DNA from 2 places in the Flexivirga sp. G2 genome. Region 1 is predicted to be linked to the other one. Evidence: riboswitches for the same ligand, from Rfam matches in the RefSeq annotation. Region 1 holds a riboswitch; the other holds the start of a gene.
What was found. Region 1 has a riboswitch for cyclic di-AMP ahead of ACZ50J_RS06970 (transglycosylase family protein). Riboswitches for the same ligand answer to the same signal wherever they lie in the genome.

Region 1 (5,417 bases):
CGATCGCCGCCGCCTGCGCCACGTTGGAGGCGAACCGCGCGACGATCGTTGCGCACGAGGCGCAACTACATGGTCGGCTCCGTGCCGGACTCGCCGCGATCGACGGAGTTCGCGTCATCGAGGTGCTCGGCGAGCGACCGAACGTCGGCGTCGTGACGTTCACCGTCGAGGACTACGACCCGTCCCTGGTCTCGCAGGTGCTGGCCGACGAGGAGGCCATCGCGGTGCGCGACGGCCGGTTCTGCGCCCATCTCTTGTGCGACGCCGTCGTCGGTGAGGGCGCGTGCGCCATACGGGCGAGTCTCGGGCTGGCCACGAACGGTGAGCACGTCGACCGGCTGGTCGCCGCGGTACGCCGCCTGGTCGAGCACGGCCCGGCCCTGTCCTACGTGCACACCGACGAGGGCTGGTCGGCACCGGCGGATCCGCGCGACCTCAGTGAGCCGCTCCCCTGGTGATCGAGTTGGTGACCGGTTCCAGGCGCAATCGCGCCCAGTAGCCGCGGTGATCTGTGCCGGCGATGTCGACGGTGCCGTCAGCCACGACACCGAAGCCACGGGTCAACACGTGGTCCAGTTGCACGAAGGGCGGCAGCCACGCGTCGTGCGGCCAGGTTCGGGTCCAGCCCGCGCCGGTCGCCCGGCTGCTGTCGGTGAGTCCGTCGGCGAGATCGCGGAACGCGGGCATCGACGGCGACGCGTTGAAGTCCCCGGCCATCACCAACGGCCGGCCCACCGGCAGTCCGTCGCGCCAGTGCGCGAGTGATCGCAGCGCGGTCCGCCAGTCCGAGACGATGTCCGGCAGCGGCGCCGGCGTGTGCACGGCTCGCAGCCGGTAGTCGCCCACCGCGGTCCGGACGCGTATGTCGGGACTGCTCGCGAAGATCCCCGCACGGTGCTCCGCCAGGAGTGTCAGGTGGTGCTTGCTGCGCACCACGGTGCCGCGCAGCCCCGGTCGGGCGCGGCCGGCCTGCTGCGGCAGCACCGCATCGAGCCCGTGCTTCCGCAACGCCGCCAACTCCTGCGGCGTGCACTCCTGGAGCACCAGCGTGTCGACGTTCCGTGCACGCGCCGCGGCGACGACCTGCACCGGATCGGCCCCGCCGTACTGCAGATTGAGCGTCATCACGATCTCGTCGTGTGGCCCGGCAGCCACGGTGTCGCTGCGCAGCGCCGTCATACCAAACGCAGCGGGAGGTATGGCGACGACGAGCGCGCCGACCGCCAGCCAGCGGTACCGCAGCGCCGCCACCGCCATCAGCAGGACGAACGCCGACACGCCGAACACCGGGAAGAACGCCTGTATGACGGGCACCAGCCAGGTCGCGTCGAGCCACCGCGCGCACACGCCCAGGGCGACGATGACAAGCAGAGCCGCCAGAATCCACCAGGGCACGGACCGGGCCTCGGCGCGCCACCGGAATCGTGGATCGCGAGGAGGTTCGGGCACCTCGTGATTCTCGCGCACGCGCGTGCGCGTGATGTAGCGGCATCAGCGGGGCTGATGTGACGCAAGCAACACTTTTTCGTGTGACTCCGGCAACACTTTCAAAAAAAGTCACGAAATGGTCACGGTTCGACTTGGAAAACGTGTCGGGACCACGTACCTTCGACGATCGGTGGTTCAAACTTCGTCCCCCTGGCCGGAGGTCCGATCCATCGCCCGAGTTCGCGCAACCCGGCTCGATCTCGATACTGCCTGCGGCTCGCCGCGCACAACCTCGTTGGGCGGCCGCGTACATCTGGGACGGTCCCGGAGGCACAACGAGGATGGGGAACCCATTTCGGTCGCGAGAGCGGCCTTGGGGTGAGAGCAGGCCAAAAACGGCTTGCCGGGCACCTGACAGCCCGACCCGACAGCTAACCCCGTATGCGCACGTCAGGAGAGGAATCAATGAACCTCAGCAAGAAGACTCAGACCACGACCCGCGCCGTCGGCATCGGGGTTGCCGCCGCTGCGGCCCTCGCCGCCGCAGGCGTCGCCACTGCCGGCAACGCCCACGCCGCCTCGGTTTCCACCTGGGACCGCGTCGCCGCGTGCGAGAGCGGTGGCAACTGGGCCATCAACACCGGCAACGGTTTCCACGGTGGTCTGCAGTTCACCCACTCGACCTGGATCGCCTACGGCGGTGGCGCCTACGCGTCCGACGCCAACTTGGCGTCCAAGTCCGCTCAGATCGCGATCGCCGAGAAGGTTCTGGCTTCGCAGGGTCCCGGCGCCTGGCCGGTCTGCTCCGTGCGTGCGGGCCTGACCCGTGGCGGCGGCGCCCCGGTGGTCAACCCGACCCCGGCGCCGAAGAAGACCTACACGGCCCCCAAGAAGACCTACACCGCGCCGAAGAAGACCTACACGGCCCCCAAGAAGACCTACTCGGCCCCGCAGACGTCGCGCTCCTCGCAGCGTCCGACCTACTCGGCGCCCAAGAAGGTCTACACCGCGCCGAAGGTCGCCCTCTCGGGCAAGACCCTCACCGTCAAGTCCGGTGACACCCTGAGCAAGCTGGCCGAGACCTACCAGGTCAAGGGCGGCTGGCAGGCACTGTTCGCGGCCAACAAGGGCACCGTGAACGACGCCAACCTGATCTTCGTCGGCCAGCACCTGAACCTGCCGGCCTGAGCTGATCGTCCGTCAGCGCCGACCCGGCGTTGACAACCGGGAAGCCCCGTTCCACCGATTCGGTGGGGCGGGGCTTCCGCCATGTGGTGGGGTTGTCGGTATGACGATCCCAGGCGCCCCGGTGGTCACGATGTTGTGGGAGCCGGACGATCCGGCCACGGCATTGTCGGAGCGATTCGGCTTCGCCGACGCCGCGACGGCGACCGATTGGGTCTCCCGCACTGTTGAGCAGCACTGGGGTGTGGGGGTCGGCGAATGCGAGCGCATCGTCATGAGTTTCAAGAACGCCTTGGTGTGGCTCCGGACAACGGAAGGGCTGCTGCTCGCCAAGTGGTCGATCGCAGCGCATCGGTTCGACCGCCTCTCCGCACTCGCGGAGCTGACCGCATGGCTCGATGCGCGCGGGCTGCCCGTGTCGGCGCCACTGCCGGTTCTCGACGGGCGACGTCAGGTGGAGGTCGACGGTGTGTCGCTGAGCCTGCAGCGGCACATCCACGGAGAACTGCTGGACGTCACGTCGCCGGACCAGGTGCGTGCCGCCGGCGTCGTGCTCGCCCGGTTGCACGACGCCCTGTCGTCATACCCCGAGGTCGAGCGGCTCACGAAGCTCGTGCCACCTGCAGCGACGCCGGGCGCCCGGATCAGCGACTGGCTCGCGTCGGATCACCCGCGAGCACCCCAGGACGTGGTGGACGCCCTGCGGCAACGGCTGGCCGATGCACCCGCGGATCCGCTTCCGAGTCAGCTCGTGCACGGCGACTTCCGCGCGGCGAACGTCCTCGTCGCCGGGAAGAACGTGACCGCCGTCCTGGACTTCGAGGAGGCCTGCTGCGACCACCGCATCGTTGATCTGGCCCGATCGGCGGTGCTGCTGGGCACCAAGTTCCACGACTGGGGTCCGATCCCGCCCGAGGTCCGCGCCGCCTTTCTGGACGGCTATCAGTCGGTATGCCGACTCTCCACCGTCGAGGCGGCCTGGTGGGACACGCTCGTCCTGTGGTTCTCGCTGGCGATGATCCCCGACGGCGACGACCCGACCGGTTGGGCCGACGCCGCCGCGGCCGAGTTGGACTTCCGAACCGCCACAACCCAGCGCGACTAAATCCCTACTGTCGCCACTTTGTCGCCGGAAACGGCCGATTCGAGCGAGAAAGTGGCGACAGTAGCGAGGTGTTCGCCGTGGTCACGCGTCAATGACGATGGGGATGATCATCGGGCGGCGGCGCAGCTTGCCGCCGACGAACCCACCGACCGCCCGCCGGATGACCTGCTGCAGCTGGTAGGTGTCGCTGATGCCCTTCTCACGGGCCTGCTCCAGCGCCTCGTCCAGCTTGGGCCGCACCTTGTCGAAGACGTCGTCGTCCTCGGCGAAGCCACGGGTCTGGATCTCCGGGCCGGAGACGATCTTGCCGGTGTCGGCGTCGCGCACCACGATGATCGTCACGAAGCCCTCGTCGCGCAGGATGCGACGGTCCTTGAGCATCGTCTCGTCGGTCGTGCCGACGAGGGAGCCGTCGACATACACATAGCCGCACGGGACCGCGCCGACGATCGAGGCGCGCCCGTCGACCAGGTCGACGACGACGCCGTCCTCGGCGAGCAGCACCCGGTTGGCGGGCACCCCGGTCGCGATGGCGAGGTCGCCGTTGGCAACCAGGTGACGCCATTCGCCGTGGATCGGCATGACGTTGCGGGGCTTGACGATGTTGTAGCAGTAGAGCAGTTCGCCGGCGCTGGCGTGGCCGGAGACGTGCACCAGCGCGTTCCCCTTGTGTATGACGCTCGCACCGCGTCGCATCAGGCCGTTGATGACCCGATAGACGGCGTTCTCATTGCCCGGGATCAGCGACGACGCCATCAGCACGGTGTCGCCCGGACCGATGTCGATGGTGTTGTGGTCACCGTTCGCCATCCGGGAGAGCGCGGCCATCGGCTCGCCCTGCGAACCGGTCGACACCAGCACGATCTGGTTGTCGGCGAACTTGTCGATCTTCTTCAGGTCGACCAGCACACCCTCGGGCACGTGCAGGTACCCCAGGTCGGCCGCGATGCCCATGTTGCGCACCATCGACCGGCCGACGAAGGCGACCTTGCGGCGGTGCAGCGCTGCGGCGTCCAGCACCTGCTGCACGCGGTGCACGTGCGAGGAGAAGCACGCGACGATGATTCGCCGCTCGGCCTGCTGGAAGACCCGCTCGACGGCCGGCGCGATGTTGCGCTCCGGTGTGGTGAAGCCGGGGACCTCGGCGTTGGTGGAGTCGGTGAGGAAGAGGTCGACGCCCTCCTCCCCCGCCTTGGCGAACGCCCGCAGGTCGGTGATCCGACCGTCGAGCGGCAACTGGTCCATCTTGAAGTCACCGGTGATCAGCAGGTTGCCGCCGGGCGTCTTGACGAAGACCGCGAGTGCGTCGGGGATGGAGTGGTTGACGGCGATGAAGTCGCAGTCGAAGGCGCCGAGCTGCTCGTTGCCGCCCTCCTTCACCGCGAGGGTGTAGGGCTTGATCCGGTGTTCCTTGAGCTTGGCCTCGACCAGCGCGAGGGTCAGCGTGGAACCGACCAGCGGGATGTCCGGCTTGAGACGCAGCAGATAGGGCACGGCGCCGATGTGGTCCTCGTGCCCGTGGGTGAGGACGATCGCCTCGATGTCCTCGAGGCGGTCCTTGATGTATTCGAAATCCGGGAGGATCAGGTCGACGCCGGGGTGGTCCTCGGGGAAGAGCACGCCGCAGTCGACGACGAGCAGCCTCCCGTCATACTCCACGACCGTCATGTTGCGGCCGACCTCACCGAGCCCGCCCAGC
Region 2 (5,417 bases), 2.2 Mb from region 1:
CCACCGCCGACGCCGCGGGCCAGCCGCACGTCCGGACGGTGCTGATGCGCTATCTCGCGCCGGACGGTCCGGGTTTCTACACCAACTTCGGTAGCCGCAAGGGGTTGGACCTGGCGGCGAATCCGCGCATCGCGGCGGCGCTCACCTGGCCGCCGATGTACCGCGCGATCCGCTTCACCGGTATGGCGCTGCGGTTGCCCGAGCCGGTCGTGACCGAGTACTTCCGCAGCCGCCCGTACGGCTCGCGGATCGGCGCCTGGGCATCGCACCAGTCGCAGCCGGCGGCGACACGAGCGGAACTCGAAGCGGCCGTTGCGTCATACGAGGCGAAGTGGCCGGACACCGGCAGCCCGGCGGATGTGCCGCTGCCCGACTTCTGGGGCGGGTATGTCGTGCGCTGTGACGAGGTGGAGTTCTGGGCCGGTCGCAGCAGTCGGCTGCACGACCGGCTGGTCTACGTCCGCACCGGCGACGGTGACCTCGCGGACGCGACGTCCTGGCGGATCGAGCGCCGCCAACCCTGAGATGGCCGAGGAGCGACGAACTCGAGGTGGCCGAGGAGCGACGAACTCGAGGTGGCCGAGGAGTGACGAACTCGAGGTGGCCGAGGAGCGACGAAGGAGCGTCTCGAGGTCCCCGGCCTTTCGAGACGCCCGCTCGTTCCTCACGGGCTCCTCAAGGACCTTCCTGCACGCGGGCATGGGACAGCCCGTGAGCTCCGGTCGAAACCGGGAAGCACGATGGACGAGATCGCGCGCCCACGGGCCGCGGTGGCTGCGTTGGAGTAGCTACCGAACGTCCGTTTCGTCGGTGCACCGGAGGTGACCGGCGACGAATACGTAGGTTGCGCTAGCGCGCAACCACCTCACGCGTCCTTTGAGAATTCACTCTTGGACCACCTCCTTTCTCGTGTGCCACCACGCTAGGCCGAGGTGCTCGCCGGAGGCAACGGATTAATGCGGGGCGTCCCACGACGTGGCGCCGAACGCAAGAACGGCTGGCGCCCAGGGGAGGTGCGCCAGCCGTCCGAGCACCACCTTGCGGTGCGCTCACCCCGCCCGTAGAACGAACGGTTCGGGATGCCGTGGGTCAGGGGGGAGGAGCCCCACGGCTTCCAAGTAGAAGAACGTAGCGTGAGCGAGCAGGATTCCCGAACTTATTGACCGAAATTCTTCTCGGGGTGGCCGCAATGGCACCTGTCACCGCTTAATGGCAGGCTTACGGTGTGAGCGAGCTGATCGACACCACCGAGATGTACCTCCGCACGATCTTCGACCTCGAGGAAGAAGGCATCGTGCCGCTGCGCGCGCGCATCGCCGAGCGGTTGGGGCACTCCGGTCCGACGGTGTCCCAAACCGTTGCCCGGATGGAGCGTGACGGCCTGTTGACTCTGGCCGGTGACCGTCACCTGGAGTTCACCGACCACGGTCGGATGCTCGCGACGCGGGTGATGCGCAAGCATCGGCTCGCCGAGCGGTTGCTCGTGGACGTCATCGGGGTCGAGCTGGAGTTCGCGCACGACGAGGCGTGCCGGTGGGAGCACGTGATGAGCGAGCGGGTCGAGCGCAAGATCCTCGGGATGCTCCAGGAGCGACACATCTCGCCCTACGGCAACCCGATCCCCGGTCTCGAGGAGTTGGGCGAGGAGGAGACCCGGCTGCGGTTCCGGGACGGCGTCCGCCCGATGACCGACGTCGTGTCCGATCAGCCGACCAGTTTCGTCGTACGACGCGTCGGTGAGCCCGCGCAGGCGGACCAGGAAGCGTTGAGCGTGCTGACCGCCGGAGGCATCACGCCCGATGCCAAGGTCGAGACGCATCTGGAGGGTGACCGGGTGCTGGTTCGGGCCGAGGGCAGTGAGGCCGTGTCGCTGCCGCACGACGTCGCGATGCACGTCTTCGTCGACGCCGAGTGACGCACGTCGCATCGGTGTCACCGCAACGGGTTGCAAAGTTTTTTGGACCAGTTCGTGACCTCGCTGTGACATCCGGTCCGGCGTTGTGTACCGTTTTCCCCGGCCCGCCATTCGGTGGGCTTCTGTGAGGCAACGCCGAGTCCTGCCAGCCGAACAGATGCAACGAATCCGCCCGGCAGGAGCGGGGGACCCACATTCGGGTGGCGCAAGCCGCCCTAGGGGCGAAGTTTCGCCGCAGCACCACATGGTGTCGCGCCGGAACCGGGTATCTCCAACTCGAGCCCGACAGCTCACCTCGTAGGCGACGGAGAGGTAACACGTGTCCATTCTTGGTACGCGCGGTCGTCACCGCGCCCCGAGCAAGTTGTCGACGACCTTCAACTCGACCGCGCGCGTTTCGGCCACTGTTGCCGTCGCCGGTGGTCTGGTGGCCTCGATCGCCGCGCCCCAGGCCGCCCAGGCCACCACGGGTGTTGCATCGATCACCGGTGCGAGCTCGGTCGACTTTGCCGCCCAGGCGACCCGCGCCCAGGCGCTGGCTCACCCGCTGACCGCGACGAAGGCCGAGCAGCAGCTCGGCGCCGTGCGCGCGCAGGCCCAGCTGGCTGCCCCGGTCGCCGCCCAGCGCTACGAGGCCCCGAAGCCGGTCGTCCGTCCCCGCACCTCGTCGGTCTCCCGCACCGCAACGCGTCCGGCCGTCCAGACGCAGCCGAAGGCTCAGCCGGTCACCAAGCCGGCCCCCGTGTCGAACCCGGCGCCCGCCGCGACCGGTGGTCTCGTCGCCATCGCGGAGCGCTACACCGGCACCCCCTACGTCTACGGTGGCTCGAGCCCGGCCGGCTTCGACTGCTCCGGCTTCACCGCCTACGTCTACTCGCAGATCGGCAAGTCGATCCCGCGCACGGCGACCGCCCAGATGCTGGCCGCGACCCGGGTCAGCAACCCGCAACCCGGCGACCTGGTCTTCTACGGTGACGGCAGCTCCGCCTACCACGTCGGCATCTACGCCGGCAACGGCATGATGGTCGACGCCAACCACCCCGGTGGTTCGGTCGGCCTGCGCCCGCTGTACAGCGGTGTGTCGGGCTACGGCCGCTTCTGAGCGACCGCCTGATCCACCAGTTCCACCGAACGCCGCGTCCGGCCCAGCCGGGCGCGGCGTTCGTCATACCCGCCGAGCGTCATCCTCCCGAAAGGCAGAACCCATGAGCTTGTCCGAATCGCTGCTCGCCGCCGACCGTCGCCCGCAGGTGGTGGCCGACCTCGCCGCGGTGATCGATGCCGAGGTGAAGGACAAGAAGGGTCTGAGCGGCGGCGCGATCAAGGCCGGGTATGCCGCGGTGCGCAAGTTCAACCCGACCGTCACGTCCGACGCGACGAACCGGATGCTGCCGGAGGTCGCGACGGCGCTGGACCCGTTCTGGACGGACTTCGCCGGCGCCGGTGACTTCGGCGACTACCTGGCCGGACGCGGCGACGAGGCTGCCGACGCCCTGCTCGCGGTGACCGATCGACGGGCCGCGGCGACCGAGCGTGAGCCGCTGCGACGCGCCTACAAGGGGCTGCGCGGCAAGGCCAAGGAGAACGTCAAGCAGGCCCTCCCGCGGCTGGGCAAGGTCATTCAGCAGCACGCTTCCTGAGCGTGTGCCGAGGCGGCTGCCGGCTGTGGCGCGGCCGGTCAGCAACCGCCCATGAAGGTCTGATAGACCTTCAATATGTCTGATTCGCTGCACGCAACGACCGTGCGTCTCACCGGTTCCGACGGCTCCGACATCGAGGCCTACCTCGCGACGCCCGACGAGGACCGAGTTCGTGGCGGAGTGGTCGTGATCCATCACCTGCCCGGCTACGACCGGGCCACCAAGGAGATGGTCCGCCGCTTCGCGGAGCTGGGTTACGACGCCATCTGCCCCAACCTCTACTCCCGCCAGGCGCCGGGCGCCGACCCGGCCGATGCAGCGGCAGCGGTGCGCGCTGCGGGCGGCATACCTGACGAGCAATTGGTGTCGGACGTGCAGGTCGCGGCCGAGTACCTGCGCGGCCTGCCGCTCTCCAACGGCAAGGTCGGCGTGATCGGACACTGCTCCGGCGGCCGGCACGCCGTGCTGGCCGCCTGCCACGTCGACCTGGACGCGGCCGTCGACTGCTACGGCGCGTTCGTCACGGGCACACCCGGCGCGGACTACCCGCTCAACGTCACCAACCTGGTGCCGCTGCTGCCGGGCCTGCGGGCGCCGCTGCTCGGCCTGTTCGGCAAGGAGGACAAGTTCCCCGGGCCGGAGCAGGTGGCCGAACTCGACGACATCCTCACCACGCACGACAAGCCGCACGCGTTCTTCTCGTATGACGGAGCCGGCCACGCCTTCTTCGCGGTCGACCGGCCGTCATACCAGGTGGCCGCCGCGAACGACGGCTGGGAACGTATCGAAACCTTCTTCCACGAGAACCTGGGGGCCTGAGCCATGTGCACCTACATCACCGTCACGACCGACGTCGAGGGCAGTGCGAAGGCGCCGGGCGGCAAGTGGTTCAAGGTGACTGATGCCGCCGCTTACTTCGACCACCCGGTCCACGCGATGGCCGAGCACACGCTCAACCTGGACCTGACCGACCCGAGCGCGGGTCCGGGACAGCGCATCGCGCTGGAGCTGACGGCGGCGTCGGCACAGCGGCTGATCGACTCGATCCAGCAGGCGTTGGACGCGGCGCCGGACGAGCTCAAGGTCGGCTAGCGGCAGTCGCGTCAGGGCAGCTGCGGCGCGCCTACCGACGGGCGCGGTGGCCCACCCGGCTCGGTCACCGTCTGCGTGACCGTCGTGGTCTGCGGCGGGGGAGCGGACCCCGTCGTGGTGCTGGTCTCCGTTGTGGTCGCCGTCGTGGTCACGGTCCGCGTCGTGTCCTTGCCGGATTGCACGACCTGAACCGTGACGGTCCGGCGCGGCAGCGTGACCGTGGTCGTCTGCGTGAACGTGCTGTCGTTCGCCGGATCCGAGTCGCCGGCCTGCGTCACGGTCTGCGTCGGACCGAGCTGTGTCTCGGTGACGGTCTGCGGGCTGGTGCCCGTGTCACTCCCACCGCCGCCGGCGAGCAGGTAGATGCCGATGGCACACAAGGATGCGATCCCGGCACCGATGAGCGCCCCGGGCAGCAGGCCCGGTGTCTGTCGATGCCGGGTCTCGTCGCCGTAGTCGTCGCCGTAATCGTCGTCCGGATCGGCCCACTGATCCATGAACTCGTCGTTCGCGGATCGCTGTTCGCCGTCACCGCTTGCCTGGGTGCTGTTCGGCATACTGCCCATGCTACGAGTCGTATGGCGCTCCTTCGGTGCTCCGCCGACGGCTGCGCGCGTCGATACGGCATGCTGCAGGCATGCATTTCGTCGGTCTCGATCTCGCCTGGGGTCTGAAGAATCCCACCGGAGTGGCGGTCCTGGACGAGGCGGGCACGCTGTGTCATGCGAGCGCGGTCCGGACCGACGAGGAGATCGTCGCCCTCGTCCGGC

Region 2: it holds a riboswitch for cyclic di-AMP, as region 1 does, so the genes downstream of both, ACZ50J_RS18195 (C40 family peptidase) here and ACZ50J_RS06970 (transglycosylase family protein) in region 1, are expected to answer to the same signal.

Annotation. Positions count from the first base shown of each region.
Region 1 is NZ_AP039675.1:1,421,537-1,426,953, reverse strand. Features, by position in the region: gene ACZ50J_RS06980 (aminotransferase class V-fold PLP-dependent enzyme) at 1-458, shown strand, start outside; gene ACZ50J_RS06975 (endonuclease/exonuclease/phosphatase family protein) at 436-1,449, opposite strand; cyclic di-AMP (ydaO/yuaA leader) riboswitch at 1,748-1,889, shown strand; gene ACZ50J_RS06970 (transglycosylase family protein) at 1,894-2,616, shown strand; gene ACZ50J_RS06965 (phosphotransferase) at 2,717-3,718, shown strand; gene ACZ50J_RS06960 (ribonuclease J) at 3,800-5,417, opposite strand, start outside.
Region 2 is NZ_AP039675.1:3,752,734-3,758,150, reverse strand. Features, by position in the region: gene pdxH (pyridoxamine 5'-phosphate oxidase) at 1-524, shown strand, start outside; gene ACZ50J_RS18200 (metal-dependent transcriptional regulator) at 1,226-1,915, shown strand; cyclic di-AMP (ydaO/yuaA leader) riboswitch at 2,039-2,234, shown strand; gene ACZ50J_RS18195 (C40 family peptidase) at 2,235-3,017, shown strand; gene ACZ50J_RS18190 (DUF6918 family protein) at 3,121-3,555, shown strand; gene ACZ50J_RS18185 (dienelactone hydrolase family protein) at 3,631-4,374, shown strand; gene ACZ50J_RS18180 (DUF6295 family protein) at 4,378-4,647, shown strand; gene ACZ50J_RS18175 (hypothetical protein) at 4,659-5,204, opposite strand; gene ACZ50J_RS18170 (DUF429 domain-containing protein) at 5,285-5,417, shown strand, end outside.